3 regions of the Burkholderia alba genome follow, and region 2 is predicted to be linked to each of the others. Evidence: riboswitches for the same ligand, from Rfam matches in the RefSeq annotation. Region 2 holds a riboswitch; each other region holds the start of a gene.
What was found. A riboswitch is a leader RNA that binds a small molecule or an ion and turns the genes downstream of it on or off. The one in region 2 is predicted to bind manganese.
Positions count from the first base shown of each region.

Region 1 (5,402 bases), on a different contig from region 2:
GGATCGGGTCGATCACGGCGTGCGCAGCATCGAGGATGCCGCGCTGGTCGCGCGTCTGGCCGACGCGCGGATCGCGCTGACCGTGTGCCCGCTGTCGAACCTGAAGCTGTGCGTGTTCGACGATATGGCGAAGCACACGCTGAAAGCGCTGCTCGAGCGCGGCGTCGCCGTGACGATCAACTCGGACGATCCCGCCTACTTCGGCGGTTACGTCAATGAAAACTACTTCGCGACGGTCGACGCGCTGCAACTGAACGACGCCGAGGTCTACACCGTCATCCGGAACGGCTTCGACGCGTCGTTCGTGACGCCGGACGAACGGGCGGCGCTGATCGCGAAGCTCGATTCCTACTGGCATGCCGCTTGAATCGCGTGGAGACCCGCAAGCCGCACCCGAGTGCGCATCACCATCCCCACACCAGCACAGATTGAGGAGAGCTTTACCGATGGACATGTCTAACGGCGCCGCCGCGCCAGCCTCCGGCTCCGCGCTCGAGCGCTATTTCGGCGTCCGCGCGGCCGGCTCGCGATTGCGCACCGAGGTCGTCGCCGGCATCACGACGTTCCTCACGGCGATGTACATCATCGTCGTCAATCCGGGCATCCTGTCGCAGGCCGGCGTACCGTTCTCGGCAGCGCTCACCGCCACGGTGATCGTCAGCTTCCTCGGCAGCTGCGCGATGGGCCTGTTCGCGCGCAACCCCGTGCTCGTCGCGCCCGGCATGGGAATGAACGCGCTCTTCGCGTTCGTGATGGTGCACGGCGGCAAGATGCCCTGGCAGACCGCGCTCGGCTGCGTGTTCTGGGCCGGCGTGATTTTCGCGGTGCTGGCCGCGTTCAACGCGCGCAAGCTCGTCGTCGATGCGATCCCGCCCAACCTGCGGCACGCGGTATCGTGCGGCATCGGTCTGTTCATCAGCCTGATCGGGCTCGTCAACGCGAAATTCATCGTCGGCGATCCGGTCACGATCGTCCATTCGACGTCGCTGAACCCGGTGATCGTCACGTTCCTGATCGGCCTCGCGGTGACGACCGTGCTGGTCGTGCGCCGCGTGACGGGCGCGCTGATGATCGGCATCGTCGCGACGACGCTGCTCGCGATTCCGATCGGCCGCCTCTGGGGCGACGGCACCGCCTACTGGCCGGCCGCGATCGCGACCACGACGCTCGTCAACTGGAGCGGCCTGTTCGCCGCGCCCGACTTCTCCGGCATCGGCCAGCTCGACCTGCTCGGCGCGCTAAAAGTGATTTACTGGCCGTTCATCTTCGTGATGCTGTTCACCGCGTTCTTCGATGCGCTGTCGACCTTCATGGCGATTTCCGATGCCGGCAACCTGCTCGACAAGGACGGCAATCCGCGCAACATCCGCCAGTCGATGATGGTCGACGCGTTCTCGGCGCTGGTGTCGGCGCCGCTCGGCACGAGCCCGGCGAACGCCTACATCGAGTCCGCCGCCGGGATCTCGGCGGGGGGCCGCACCGGTCTCGTCGCGGTCGTCGCGGGGCTCTGCTTCCTGCCGTTCCTGTTCCTGTCGCCGCTGCTGTCGCTGGTGCCCGCGATCGCGACGGCGCCCGCGCTGGTCCTGGTCGGCGTGTTCATGATGGATTCGATCACGAAGATCGAGTGGCATCGCTTCGACGAGGCGATTCCCGCGTTCATCGCGATGATCCTGATTCCGCTGACCTATTCGATCACCGACGGCATCGCCTACGGTTTTCTCGCGTTCGTCGTGCTGAAGCTGTTCACCGGCCGCCGGCGCGACATCAAGCCGGCGATGTGGGTGGTCGCCGCGCTGTCCGCGCTGCTGCTCGCCCAGCTCTGATCCCCCGCTCTCACGCTCACCACGCAGGATTTCCATCATGACTCAATCCGCTTTCCGCGCCCGCCTGCTGACCTTCAGCGGCGACCCCGCGCAATCCGCCGACGCGGCCGTGTTCGAGGAGGACGGGCTGCTGATCGTCGAGGACGGCCGGGTCGTCGCGGCGGGCGCGTACGCGGCGCTGGCCGGCCGGCTCGCGCCGGACGCCGCGCTGACCGAGCTGCGCGACAAGCTGATCGTGCCGGGCTTCATCGACACGCACATCCACTATCCGCAGACCGACATGATCGCGTCGCCCGCGCCCGGCCTGCTGCCGTGGCTCGACAAGTACACGTTCCCGACCGAGCGGCAGTTCGACGACCCCGCGCATGCGCACGACGTCGCCGAGTTCTTCGTCGACGAGCTGCTGGCCTGCGGCACGACGACGGCGCTCGTCTACTGCACCGTCCACAAGCCGTCGGCCGACGCGCTCTTCGCCGCGAGCGACGCGCGCAACCTGCGGATGATCGCGGGCAAGGTGCTGATGGACCGCAACTGCCCCGAGTTCCTGCGCGACACCGCGCAATCGGGCTACGACGACAGCGCCGCGCTGATCGACCGCTGGCATGGCCACGGCCGGCAGATGTACGCGCTGACGCCGCGCTTCGCGCCGACCTCGACGGAAGCCCAGCTCGAAGCCTGCGGCGAGCTGGCGCGCAAGCATCCGGATGTCTTCCTGCAGAGCCACGTCGCGGAAAACACCGACGAGGTGAAATGGGCGGCGGCGCTGTTCCCGGGCCATCGCAGCTATCTCGACATCTACGATCACTACGGGATGCTCAGGCGCCGCGCGGTGTACGGCCACTGCATCTATCTCGACGACGAGGATCGGCGCCGGATGGCGCAGACGGGCACGACGGTCGCGCATTGCCCGACGTCGAACTTCTTCCTCGGCAGCGGCCTGTTCGATTTCGACAAGGCGGGCGAATACGGCGTGCCGGTCACGCTCGCGACCGATGTCGGCGGCGGCACGTCGTTCTCGATGCTGCAGACGATGAACGAAGCGCACAAGGTCGCCCGGCTGTCCGGTCATCACCTGACGGCGACCCGGATGTTCTGGCTCGCGACGGCGGGCGCGGCGCAGGCGCTCGACCTCGGCGACCTCGTCGGCACGCTCGCGCCGCGCTCGGAAGCCGACTTCGTCGTGCTCGATCCGGCCGCGACGCCGCTGCTCGCGCGCCGCACCGCGCATGCCGAATCGCTGGAGGCGCTGCTGTTCGCGCTCGCGCTGCTCGGCGACGACCGCGCGGTGTATCGCACCTATGCGGCAGGCCGCTGCGCCCACCAGCGCGATACCGCGCGCGGCGCGCATCGCCAGGCGCAGGCAAGCGCCGTGCCCGCCTGAACGACGGGATCGCTGCGCGGGGGCCGGGGCGGCGCCGCTGCGTTGCCCCCTTCCGTTCCCCCGCGCCCTCGACGGCGCCCCGCTCCGGGGCGCCGTTTCTACATCGACAGTCCCGCTTTCCAGCGCTAAAAATCGCGTGTTAGAATCCGCTCCTCATTGGGGAGTAGCCGCTTCGCTCGATCGGCGCCAGTACGGCGCACCGCATCGATGACGGGGGCGTCCGTCAACAGACTTGGCCATCGCGGCCATGGCGGACGCAGCAAACATAGTTGGCCTGGCGAGACCGATGATTCACTGCGCGCCGCAAATGGGCCCGGCGCGCGGCGGATCGTCGCTCGCATGCAACCAGGCCCGAGGATATTCTCCCCCGTGAATCAAGCCTTCCTGATCTCCACCGGCGCCGTCGCGCTTGCCGAAATCGGCGACAAAACCCAACTGCTTTCCCTGGTGCTCGCGGCCCGCTACCGCAAGCCGATTCCGATCATCCTCGGCGTGCTAGCCGCGACCCTGATCAATCACGCGTGCGCGGGCGCGCTCGGCGAATGGCTCGGCGCGTACGTCACGCCGTCGGTGATGCGCTGGGCGCTCGCCGCGTCGTTCATCGGGATGGGTCTGTGGATTCTCGTGCCGGACAAGCTCGACGCCGACGAAGCCAACGCGAACCGCTCGAAGCTCGGCGTGTTCGGCGCGACCTTCGTCGCGTTCTTCCTCGCGGAAATGGGCGACAAGACGCAGCTCGCCACCGTCGCGCTGGCCGCGCGCTTCCAGGATTACGTCGGAGTGGTCGCGGGCACGACCTTCGGGATGATGCTCGCGAACGTGCCGGCGATCGTGCTGGGCGACCGCTTCGCGCACCGGCTGCCGACGCGCGTCGTGCATGGCATCGCCGCCGTGATGTTCGTCGTGCTGGGCGCGCTCGCGCTGTTCGGGGTAGGGGTCTGATCGTGAACCCGGCCGCGACGCGGCCGGGCAGGCGCCCGCGGCAACGCGGGCGGTAGCCGGGCGGCCGGCGCCCGGCTTACAGCGGCATTACTTCGGCGCGGCGCCGGAAGCCGGCGCGGCCGGCACCGCCCGCTCGTTGGCGCCCGGCGCCGCCTGCACGCCGCCTTTGTCGACCGGCAGCCGCACCGAATGCACGATGCCGTTGCCGAGCGGGAAATCGGCGAGCGCGGCGCGCACGAGATACGGCATTGCCCGCAGCAGCGACGACCCTTCGCCCGAGTTGCGGGCCGACACGTTATAGACCTCCTTGCCCGTCGCGCGATCGGTGATCCGGATGTCGAGCGTGCGGTCGAAGATCTGGTAGGTCTGGTTCACGTAGGCCGGCGGATACGGCCCCCACGGGCCGAACGGTCCCCACGGGCCGCCGCGCCAGTACGGACCCGGCGCGAACCACGGATCGTAATAGACCGGCTGCGGCACCGTCACGCGGTCGCCCTTGATGCCGTAGGTCAGCCCGACCAGGTAGCGGGCTTCCTTGTCCGGCACGCGCCTGAACGCGTACATCGACAGTTCGTTCGCGACGATCTGCTCGTAGGTGGCCTGCTCGAGGCTGTTCTGCTGGTCGGCGGCGCGGGCGAACGCGTAGGTGCGGGTGGCATCGCTGCCGCTCCAGTCGGAAAAGGCGGTGACCTGGGTGTTGACGTAGGTCGTGCAGCCCGCCAGCAGCGCGAGGCAGGCCCCCGCCAGCCACGCCGCGCCGCGGGTGAATCGATTGCGCTTCATGTTCGTCCTCTTGTATCGATGGATGCGGCATCGCGATCATACGACGCCCGGCGCCGACAACTACCACGCCGTTAATACGCAGACCGTCCGGAACGGTAAAAAGTTCGTCCCGCGCAAAGCGCCAAGGCTTTGTACAATGGCCGTTCGCCGCTTCGTGCCACGAGCGCGAAGGGGCCATGCCAACTCTCATCGCCCACGATCAACATGTCCGATACCGCCGCTACCTCCGCCGTGATCCGCCGCGCCGACTACACGCCGCCCGCGTTCCTGATCGATACCGTCGCACTCGAATTCGACCTCGCGCCCGAGCGCACGCTCGTCCGCAATACGATGCGGGTGCGCCGCAACCCGGCCGCCGCCCACGCGCCGCATCTCGAGCTGAGGGGCGAGGCGCTCGAATTCGTCGGCGCGCGGCTGGACGGCGCGCCCTACGCCGCCGTGCGTGCGCACGAGCATGGGTTGACGGTCGAGAA
Region 1 is NZ_JAWJWL010000003.1:173,900-179,301, reverse strand. Features, by position in the region: gene RZR99_RS04240 (adenosine deaminase) at 1-367, shown strand, start outside; gene RZR99_RS04235 (NCS2 family permease) at 447-1,823, shown strand; gene guaD (guanine deaminase) at 1,861-3,204, shown strand; yybP-ykoY riboswitch at 3,351-3,480, shown strand; gene RZR99_RS04225 (TMEM165/GDT1 family protein) at 3,574-4,146, shown strand; gene RZR99_RS04220 (DUF4136 domain-containing protein) at 4,234-4,929, opposite strand; gene pepN (aminopeptidase N) at 5,134-5,402, shown strand, end outside.
Region 1: another riboswitch for manganese. It lies ahead of RZR99_RS04225 (TMEM165/GDT1 family protein); the one in region 2 lies ahead of mntP (manganese efflux pump MntP).

Region 2 (5,402 bases):
CGGCAGCGGCATCTCGGGGCAGGCGATCTCCGTGTGCGGCAACGTGGAAGTGCTCTGACCGCAGGTTCGAACCATCCTGGAGAGGGACGTTATCGTGGCAAAAGCTCGTCAAGTCATCATCACCTGCGCGCCGACCGGCGCGATCCACACGCCGTCGATGTCGCCGTATCTGCCGGTGACGCCGCGGGAAATCGAAACCGCGGCGCTTGCCGCCGCCCAGGCGGGCGCGGCGATCATCCACCTGCACGCGCGCAACCCGTCGGACGGCAAGCCGACGCAGGACCCGGCCGTGTTCGCCGAATTCCTGCCGCAAATCAAGGCGCAAACGGACGCGGTCATCAATCTCACCTCCGGCGGCAGCCCGCACATGACCGTGGCCGAGCGGTTGCGTCCGGCCCATCATTTCCAGCCGGAAGTCGCGTCGCTCAACATGGGATCGATGAATTTCGGGCTTTATCCGATGCTCGAACGTTTCACCGAATTCAAGCACGGATGGGAGCGCGAGCACCTCGCGAACAGCCGCGATCTCGTCTTCAAGAACACCTTCGCGGATATCGAATACATCCTCACGAGCTGCGGCGCGAACGGCACGCGCTTCGAGTTCGAGTGCTACGACATCTCGCATCTCTACAACCTCGCCCACTTCGTCGAACGCGGGCTGGCGAAGCCGCCGTTCTTTATCCAGAGCGTGTTCGGCCTGCTGGGCGGAATCGGCGCGCATCCGGACGACCTGATGCACATGCGCCGCACGGCCGACCGGCTGTTCGGGTCCGACTACGTGTGGTCGATACTCGGCGCGGGGCGCAACCAGATTCCGCTCGCGACGATCGGCGCGGCGCAAGGCGCCAACGTGCGGGTGGGCCTCGAGGATTCGCTGTGGATCGCGCCCGGCACGCTCGCCGAATCGAGCGCCGCGCAGGTCGTGAAAATGCGCCAGGTGCTCGAAGGGCTGTCCCTGGAGATCGCCACGCCGGCGGAAGCCCGCGCGATGCTCGATCTCAAGGGCCGCGACGCCGTGAACTTCTGACCCCGCGCCGGGCGACGGGGCGACCCGGCCCGCCCGGCCCCGGACCCCGCAAGCGCAGACGCGCGGCGCCGGCTCGACCGGCGCCCGGCGGCTTCCTGTTGCCGCCCGCCGGCATCACGGCGTCTGCCCGGCCTTTTCCGAACCGGCGCGCCGTGCTTGCGGTGCGCGCCGGTTCGTCCCACCGGAGTCGTCCGTATGTCAACCCATCCTGCCGAGGCGCTGCAGCCCGGCCTCGCCGAATCGCCCGTCGCCCTGCGCCGGCTGCTGTTCCGGAAACTGCTGCCGCTGCTCGTGATCGCCTACGTGATCAGTTTTCTCGACCGCACTAACATCGCGTTCGCCAAGCATTCGATGGGCATCGATCTCGGCATCTCGTCGGCCGCCTACGGCCTCGGCGCCGGCCTGTTCTTCCTCACCTATGCGCTGTTCGAGATTCCGAGCAACCTGATCATGCACCGGGTCGGCGCGCGGTTCTGGATCGCGCGGATCATGGTCACCTGGGGCGCGCTGTCGGTCGCGATGGCGTTCGTGCGCGGCGAGACCTCGTTCTACGCGATGCGCCTGCTGCTCGGCGCGGCGGAAGCCGGCCTGTTCCCCGGCGTGATGTTGTACCTGACCTACTGGTTCGGCCGCGAGGAGCGGGCCCGCGCCACCGGCTATTTCCTGCTCGGCGTGTGCATCGCGAACATCGTCGGCGGGCCGCTCGCGGGAGCGCTGCTGGAACTGGACGGCGCGCTCGGCCTGCATGGCTGGCAATGGCTGTTCATCGTCGAGGGAATCCCCGCGATCCTGCTCGCGTCGGTCGTGTGGACCCGCCTGCCCGACCGGCCGCGCGACGCGCGCTGGCTGCCGCCCGACACCGCGCGGGCGCTCGAGCAGCGGCTCGCGCGGGAGCAGGATGCGGGCGCACCGGAACACGGGGGGCAGGGATTCGGCCGCGCGCTGCGCGACCGTCAGATCTGGCTCGCGATCTTCGTCTACTTCTGCCATCAATTGACGATCTATACGGTGATCTTTTTTCTGCCCGGCATCGTCGGCGCATCGGGGCGCTTCTCCCCCGTCACGATCGGTCTGCTGAGCGCGACGCCCTGGATCGCGGCCGCGCTCGGCGCGGCGATGCTGCCGCGCTACGCGACCGATTCGGGCCGCAGCCGGCGCCTGCTGTGTGCGGGGCTGAGCGTCATGGCGGCCGGGCTGCTGGGCGCCGCATACGCGTCGCCCGCGCTCGGCCTGCTGAGCCTGTGCGGCGCGGCGGCGATGTTCTTCGTCGTTCAGTCGATCGTCTTCACGTTTCCGTCGTCGCGTCTGAGCGGCAGCGCGCTCGCGGGCGGGCTCGGGCTCGTCAACACCTGCGGTCTGCTGGGCGGTTTCGTCGGGCCGACCGTGGTCGGCGCCATCGAACAGACGACGGGCAATGCGAAGAACGGCCTCGCGCTGCTCGCCGCCGCGCTGCTGCTCGCGGCGATTGCAAGCCTGCGCCTGCGACAGGGTCATGAAACGACCGCCCGGCCGGGTTGAGGCCGCACTCGATGGCGCAATCCGGGCGCATTGCCGGACTCCGCCCCCCGGGCAGCCGCGCATCCCTTTTCGACCGCAGCGCCCGACTGAACCGGCGTGATCCCGGCGTAAGCACGGTCGATCAGCTGAAAATCTGCAGGTGCTCGGCGAGAATGGTGCCGCCGATCGCGATCAGCACTACACCGCCGGCGATCTCCGCCCGCCGCCCCACGACCCGGCCGATGACGCGCCCGAGCATCACGCCGATCGTCACCATCACCATGGTGGCAAGACCGATCGCCGCGGCCGTCGAGTAGATGTTGACGTCGACGAACGCGAGACCCGCGCCGACCGCCATCGCATCGATGCTCGTGGCGAAGCCGGTCATTGCCAGCAGCCAGAACGAATGCGTCGCGGGTTTCTCCACGTCCTCTTCCTTCGCGGTGAGGCCGTTGACGATCATGCGAGCGCCGAGGACGAACAGCAGCGTGAAGGCGATCCAGTGATCCCACGCGGAGACGTATTGCGCGGCGGCCTTGCCGAGGAACCACCCGATCAGGGGCGTCAGCGCTTCGATGACACCGAAGATCAGCCCGGTCCGGATCGCCTCGCTCCAGCGAGGGCGATGGAGCGTGGCGCCTTTGCCGATAGCGGCGGCGAAGGCGTCGGTGGACATGGCAAAGGCAAGGAACAGCGTGGCGACGGGATTCATAAGAGTAAGCGCTCAAGGTCGGGCTGAAAACCACGACACACCGCCGCGCCCGACCGGTCGCGTGGTGTGTCGATGGTCTTGCCAACCGAACGGCTACCTGCGCCACGGTCTGTGCGACCGAGAATGTTGACGCAGGCGCTTCCACGCAGATGGAAGCCGGCTACTCCCCAAAGACAGCCGCGAGCATACCACGGTCGAAAGGCTGGTGTAATACATGGAGCCGCCGTGACGCCCTTTTCGAGACAGGAATGGCGGGCGGGCGCCGGGCCGAGCACCGCGCCGGGATACCTGGCGGTCCGCAAGAGGACTACACTGGGGCCACGCATCGCAGGAGAGCGCCATGCTTCAGCCCGACCCCGAATCCACTTTCCGCGGCTTGCCGCTGACTGCCGAGCAGGATGCGGAAGTCCGGCACTACATCAAGGTCCGGACCCAGCGCGGCCTGCCGTGGGATACGCCGGAGCTGACCGCGATGCTGCGCGACATGATGCAGCCGCCGGGCGACGATGCGGACGAACCCGACATCCTGCCCGACGAAACGCGGGCGGCGGCAGAACGGGCGACGTCGTCGATCGACGACGCGATGGATCCCATCGAGGCGAACGAGGAATGGCAGGCCGCAATGGAGGTCGAAAACATGAAGGGCCCGAAGCGCTAGCTGGCGCGGCAAGCGTCTTTCACGCGGTACGAGCCGAGCGGCCCCCGCCCTGCGCGGCCGATACCCGCCCGCCGACCGGCGACGTCATCCTGCACTCACGCCCAAAGGAGCCCCCATGCGCCTGATCGACCCCTCCGAACACGGGGATTACCTCGCGATCCTGCACCGCAACGGGTATACCGCGGACGATTTCGATCTCCGGCAAACCGACACGACCGAGCCGAAAGGCGACGAGGTCATCGGCCTGAAGGGCATGATCGCCCTCACCCGCCGCGCGACCGGCGTATCGAAGGACTACGCATGGGGCGACGAAGGCGACTGGCTGGCGTACTTCGGGCAGGATCTGGAAGCCGGCGAGTTCGACAAACCGGGCTGAAACGCCGACGTCACCCCGGCGCCGACCGCCGCGCCCTCATCGCGGCCAGCACGGTGCCCACCGCCGCCGCATACGTGACGAACCCGATCGCGGCCACCGCCCACAATGCCACCGACCAGCGCAGCGTCAGCATTGCCGCTGCTCCTGCCATCGCCACACCGAGCAGGCTGCCCGCCTGACGCAGCGCGTTGAGCAGGCCTGATGCCACCCCGGCCGCGTTCGCGGGCACTTGCTCAAGGACCGTCGCGATCATCGGCGGCACCGACAGCGCCGTGCCGATGCCGAATGCCGCCATCGCCGCATCGACCGCGAACCAGGGCGCGCCCGCATCGAGCAGCCCGGCCACCGCCGGCACGGCCAGCGCGGCCAGCACGAGTCCGCCCGCCATCATCTGCATCGCACCCAGCCGTCCATGCAGCCTGCCCGACAGCAGGTTGCCGAGCGACAGGCTCGCCGCCAGCGGCAGCAGCGCCAGCCCGGTCTGACGCGCGTTCATGCCTAGCTTGCCGTGCAGATAGAGGCTCAGCACGAACAGCAGGCCGAAATATCCGACATAGACCAGGCTCCCCGCCAGATTCATGGCGACGAACACGCGATTGCGAAACCAGCCGAGCGGCGCCATCGGATCCCGCACTCGCCGCTCGATCGCCACCAGCAAACCGGTCGCGATCGCCGCGATCAGCGCCGCGCCCCAGACCTCGGTCGCGCCGATGCCCCGCGCCGGCAATTCGATTGCCGCGAAACACAGCGCGCCGAGCGCCGCCGCCCCCGTTAATTGTCCGGCCCAATCGAACGGCCGCGCCCCGGCCGGTTTCGATGCGCGCACGAGCGCCCACGCGCCGGCCAGCGCCGCCACGCCCACCGGCACGTTGACCAGGAACGCGCTGCGCCAGCCGAAGCCGTCCACCAGCAGGCCGCCCGCCACCGGCCCGATCGCGGCCGCCACCGACGCGATGCCCGCCCAGGCCGAGATCGCCCGGGCCCGTTCGACGGGCACCGCGAACGTGCTGCGCACGATCGCGAGCGACGCGGGCAGATAGAGCGCCGCGCCCGCGCCCTGCGCGAGCCGCGCGATCACCAGGACCGCGACCGTCGGCGCGGCCCCGCACGCCGCAGACGCCGCCACGAACAG
Region 2 is NZ_JAWJWL010000010.1:221,575-226,976, forward strand. Features, by position in the region: gene RZR99_RS14105 (SDR family oxidoreductase) at 1-58, shown strand, start outside; gene RZR99_RS14110 (BKACE family enzyme) at 95-1,027, shown strand; gene RZR99_RS14115 (MFS transporter) at 1,223-2,545, shown strand; gene mntP (manganese efflux pump MntP) at 2,667-3,236, opposite strand; yybP-ykoY riboswitch at 3,243-3,417, opposite strand; gene RZR99_RS14125 (hypothetical protein) at 3,577-3,894, shown strand; gene RZR99_RS14130 (transcriptional regulator) at 4,010-4,270, shown strand; gene RZR99_RS14135 (MFS transporter) at 4,281-5,402, opposite strand, start outside.

Region 3 (5,402 bases), on a different contig from region 2:
GATCGAGCGTGTCGGTATGGGTATTGCCTTTGTCGACGCTGCCCAGCGCATCAATGGCGCCAGCAGCGAAAAGGAGATGTTCAGTGAGGCTGGTTTTTCCAGCATCCACGTGGGCGAGTATGCCCAGATTGAGCGTGCGCATGGTCGGTCGTTCCAGTTCGCATGATGATCATTGGGTTATGGGCGAACGAGAACTGACTGCGCATCGGTATATTTCCTTGGCTAAAAAATAGGGTATTTACTATATGCCACTCTAAGGAATAGGTCAATCATTTCGTTAGTCTAAATTAAAAGGTTATTACCCTCTTTGCAACCGAAGTGCGTGTCCCGATCAGCCCCGTCGCTGACTGTGTCGAGAAATGCCCCGCGCTACCGCTTGCCGGCATCGAGGCGCGGGACCGCTATTCTTCGATCAACGGAAACGAAGTCGATATTGGTCGACCGAACGCGATATGCATGGACTCACGCCGCTCGACACCGTGCGTGCCAATTTGATTTATTGTTGTCTCGCGACAAGCGCTCGGCGACGGAGGTCGTCGAGCACCTCGATGCTGAGTTCGGCAAGGCGCTCGACAGGTCGCTCTAAGTGGGTGCAGCTACAGATCCCGCATGACATATCGATGCTCATGCCATCGAGTATTCCGTGATAGATGCTTAATCTTTTGCAAAAATGGAATTGCTGATCGATGCGCTGCCTTCGCAGCTTTGCATGCTGATCTGATAACTCTGTTCGCATCCCATTTTCGCTATATAGCTCCCTCCACATGTTGCCAGGCAATGCTCGAGGACCGGAAACCACCTCTGTTGGCACTTGTCAGGAGGAGGGTTGGCTTCGCTGAATGACGAGAAGGACAATAAGCCCAGGGCAGGTACTGAAAGCAGCGCGATCACCGCAAGTTTTCTTGATATCATCATATCCTCTTCTGTTTGATGAACTCAAATTGAAGACTCATGAGTAGCTAATATAATCAGCAAAATTTACTGGGTGACGCCTACATAAAGATTTTTAAAAATTGCACCACCATCAACGAAATTTTGTCTGACAGCAACGATGCTACGACTAATCCCGTTAAAATTAGTGACTGAGAATTTATTTTCACACTGCGCTTCTCATATTGATTTAGGGACTTATTACGCCAGCTGTCGAAGAACGAAATACCTGCGAATATGAGCGAATAGTCTGCGAACGGCCGATTGTGTCCACATGCAGCCACGGTGCTGCTGTGAGGCATATTCATTCAGTTCGACCACGAGTTGCGGCGCGACAACATGCTCTCGAGTTTGAACGCAAATTCCGCGAATATGTCGCAGACTGAACGCATAAACTGCAAATGTCTCGCTCTGCCCGAGGAGCGCTTCAGTGGCTTCCAAGCCCATCCCGAACAAGCTCCCCTTGCACGACAATGCTCCGGACGGCAACAGGCTCGCAATTTATTCGTTCATATTCGCAGGTATTTCGTTCTTCGACACCAGCGCCGGGACATTGCGCATCGAAATACGGCTTCGGCACTGATTTGCATTGGCGACATCACGACGTTTTGCCTGCGAACACTTGGGCGCGGTATGCCACGCGGAGACCGTTCGCACCCAAAACGAATACGCTTGCCGACTCTTCTCGGTCATCGGCCCTGTTCGGGCGAACGGCCGTTCACCGCCCCGGATTTGCCATTGCCCGCTTGACCCGGGTCTCTCGCCGGGATCGGTCGTTGATGACTTGATGGCGCCGATGGTCGGTCATCTTTTTCCAGTCGCGGATTTCCTCGCGCGTGCGCAGGCAGCCAATGCAAAGGCCGGTCTTGCCGTCGAACGCGCAAACATCAATGCACGGCGATTTGACTGCCATTGCTCAGGCCACTGCGCGGGTCGGGTTGACTTCGACCGTCACATGGGAAAGTCCCTTGAAACGCTTGAGTGCTGCGTGGTAGAAGCTCGGACTGCGTTGGGTATCAGGGGTGGCGACCGACACCACAGCGCTCATGTGACCCGGGCCGACGCGCCATACATGAAGGTCAAGCACCGTGTCGCCGTTGTCCTCGATGACGTAGCGTACGTTCTCGGCTATTTTCCGGTCCAGGTTCACGTCGAGCAGAATGCCACCCGTATCGCGCATCAAGCCCCACGACCAGTTCGCAATCACCATTGCGCCGATCACGCCCGCGAGAGGGTCCATCCAGAGCCAGCCGAATGCGCGGGCGAGCAGGAGGCCAATAATCGCCAGCACCGAAACGGCCGCGTCCGCAATGACGTGAATGTAAGCCGATCGGATGTTGTGGTCGCGGTTTGCGGCGGCGTGGGCGTCGTCGTGATCGTGCTCGTGTTCTTCAAATGCGAGGCGATGCTCGCCGTCTGGCAGACGGACAACGGCCTCGAATGCATGCGGCTCCGGAATGTCTTCTTTCGACTCCAGATAGCCGCCGCGGTCAGCGAACGCGAAGGTCTGGCGCGTGCCGTCGGGGCGAATCGTCGTGACGGAAACTGCATCGGCCGGGAGCGTCGAAGCCGCGGTTTGCGGAGCAATGCGAAACACGGGCGGCACGCCATCCTCGAAGATCGACACGGCAAAGACACCGGCGCTGCCGAAGATGTGCTGCACCTCGTCCTCATGTGCATGGTCGTCGTGATGGTCATGCCTGTGGCTATGTCCATGGCTATGGCCATGGTGGTCGCCGCTCAGCAGCCAGACGCTGGCGAGGTTGACCAGCAGGCCCAGAACGGCGATAGGGATTGCCTGACCGAAGTGGATCGGTACGGGCGAGAAAAAGCGTGAGACGGCTTCATACGCGATCAGCAGCGCAATCATCGCGAGCACGATCGCGCTGGTGAAGCCCGCGAGATCCCCCAGCTTGCCGGTGCCGAAGACAAAACGGGGATCGGTCGCATGCCTGCGCGCGTAGGTGTACGCGAGGGCCGCAATCAGCATCGCACCCGCGTGCGTCGACATGTGCAGCCCGTCGGCGACCAGTGCCAGCGAACCAAAGAGGCTGCCGCCGACAATCTCGGCCACCATCATGGCACTGCACAGCGCAATGACCATCCAGGTCCTGCGCTCGTTTTCCTCGTGGGCGGCGCCCAGGAAGATGTGGTCGTGCCCCGCCCCCAAGGCGGCGTCTTCAAACTTGCTCATGCTTTTCTCACTTGAAGTAGCTGTGGACTACCTCGATTAACTGTTCGGTGCCGCTGCCATGTTCGTCGTCCGGCTCGGCGTCAACCAGATGGGTGCGGATGTGGTCCTCCAGCACGACGGCGAGCAGCCCGTTCATCGCACCCCGACAACTGGTGACCTGCTGCAGCACTTCCATGCAGCCGCGCTCTTCCTCAAGCGCACGCTCAATGGCTTCAACCTGCCCCTTTATCCTGCGAATGCGGTTGAGCAGCTTCTGTTTTTCGCGAATCGTATGGCTCATGTCCGTTCTCCCGTTGCGGGCGCAGTGTAGCATCTATAGGGTAGGGGGGTATGCTAAAATGCACTTTCCCCTTTAGGTGGCACACCTTTATAATCGCGGCCCTCTTCGGGGAGTAGCCGCTCCGGACACGATGTCCGGGGGCATACGTCAACATACTTGTCAGCCTGACCGCGACATGGCGTGTGCAGCGCAAGCCTGGCAAGACCGATGACGTGTATCCCTACCGGACCGGGTCGCAGGGGTGCGTGTCATCGCGTGTTGACTGCGCGGCCCGGTAATAACAAGCCCCATGGAATCCTTCCTTGCCTCGACCAGAGTGGTCGCCCTTGCCGAAATTCCCAGCTGCTCTCACTCGTTCTCGCGGCCCGTTATCGCAAGCCCATTCCGATCGTGCTCGGCGTTTTCGTCGCAACGCTGGTCAATCACGGGTTTTCCGGCGCGCTGGGCGCGTGGCTCGCGAACGTCATCAATCCCCATGTCATGAACTGGGCCGTTGTCGCGTCATTCGCACTGATGGCCATCTGGATTCTGATTCCAGACAAGCTAGACGAGACAGATGCCGTCACGAAGAGACATATGGACGTGTTCGGCACGACAGTGGTGACGTTCTTCCTTGCCGAAATGAGCGACAAGACACAGGTGGTGACGGTTGCGCTGGCCGCGCGCTTTCACGAGTTTTTTGGAGTCGTTGCCGGTACGACGTTGGGCATGATGCTCGCGAATGTCCCCGTCATCTATCTCGGGCACAAGTTCGCTGACCGCTTGCCGACAAAGGCGGTGCATATCGTCGCGGCGATCATATTCGTGGTGCTAGGTGGCTTCGCGCTCAGAACGGCGCTCTATCCGGATGCTCACCCGATGTTCTGATGCCCCCGGAAGGCCGAGGTGCGCCATAAAGCTGCCAGTCGCTTCGCCGCCTTGAGCGTCGCCTCTTGGCCGAATCCGGAAATCGAAGCGGGTCGGCGGACACCGTGACGCACGTCGGCCTCGAACTTCCGTTCCCGACCCGTTGCGGTCAGTCGCACAGCACATTCGGTAAAGGATCGCCGGATGCGGGTATTGGCAGCCCCGGCCTCCTCGTATCTGATGAATTGCTATCAGTTTCGCTTGGGGTTCCACGCCTTATGTACAAACTCAAGACGGTTGCCATCCAGGTCGGCAACATTGGCGGCGTAGTATCCGGGGGCGAAGTAGGTACGATCTGCTGGCTTCCCCTCATCGATGCCGCCGGCTTTGATTGCTGCTGCGTAGGCGGCGTCAACCAGTTCAGTCGTGTCGCAGACGATCCCGAGGTAAAGGCCAGTCTCGCCGTGCTTGCGTTGACGTAGCCAGATGCTCGATCCAACACCCTTTCCGCTACCGTAAACATCGTCGCCGATGCCATAAAGATCCGGGATGCCATCCGGGCCCGAGGCGGAGTCGTAGTTGCCGAACACCTTCCAGCCCAGCGGCTTCAAGGCTTCCGAATAGAACGTCATCGCCTTGTCGATGTCGGTGACTGAGATGTAGACGTGGTCGATCATTGGTGTCCTTCGAGGTGGATGGCTGCTGGGGGTCCAACTATATCGGAGGATAGCGTAATGTTCATGCACTAGCTGGCTCGATCGAGCGTCTCTTGTTGGCCGAATCCGGAAATCGAAGCGGGTCGGCGGACACCGTGACGCACGTCGGCCTCGAACTTCCGTACACGACACTGAACTGGCGCTCGATTTTCGCGAATGCGGCCGTTCAAACTATCCGGCTTTCGGTGCGTAGCTGGTGTAGGGTCGAACGCACTAACGGCGGTATCCCGTCATATATACAACTGCACTCACAATCACTGGCACTCAATGCGCACAATCGAATTGCCAGATGAGCCAGCGCTCGACGCGGAGTTTGGACACGGCGGAACCCCGTCCGATAAGGAATTGCTTGGCGAGAAACTGACTGGCACACGCAACCGGTAACGGTCCGCGTTCGCCGTTGCTGGTACTACGCACTCCGATTTCTGAATCGCTT
Region 3 is NZ_JAWJWL010000016.1:114,367-119,768, reverse strand. Features, by position in the region: gene RZR99_RS19295 (translation factor GTPase family protein) at 1-142, opposite strand, end outside; gene RZR99_RS19290 (hypothetical protein) at 1,361-1,513, shown strand; gene RZR99_RS19285 (DUF1289 domain-containing protein) at 1,649-1,843, opposite strand; gene dmeF (CDF family Co(II)/Ni(II) efflux transporter DmeF) at 1,847-3,124, opposite strand; gene RZR99_RS19275 (metal/formaldehyde-sensitive transcriptional repressor) at 3,132-3,404, opposite strand; yybP-ykoY riboswitch at 3,505-3,680, shown strand; partial or broken gene RZR99_RS19270 (TMEM165/GDT1 family protein) at 3,694-4,271, shown strand; gene RZR99_RS19265 (VOC family protein) at 4,502-4,927, opposite strand; gene RZR99_RS33345 (energy transducer TonB) at 5,221-5,402, opposite strand, start outside.
Region 3: another riboswitch for manganese. It lies ahead of RZR99_RS19270 (TMEM165/GDT1 family protein); the one in region 2 lies ahead of mntP (manganese efflux pump MntP).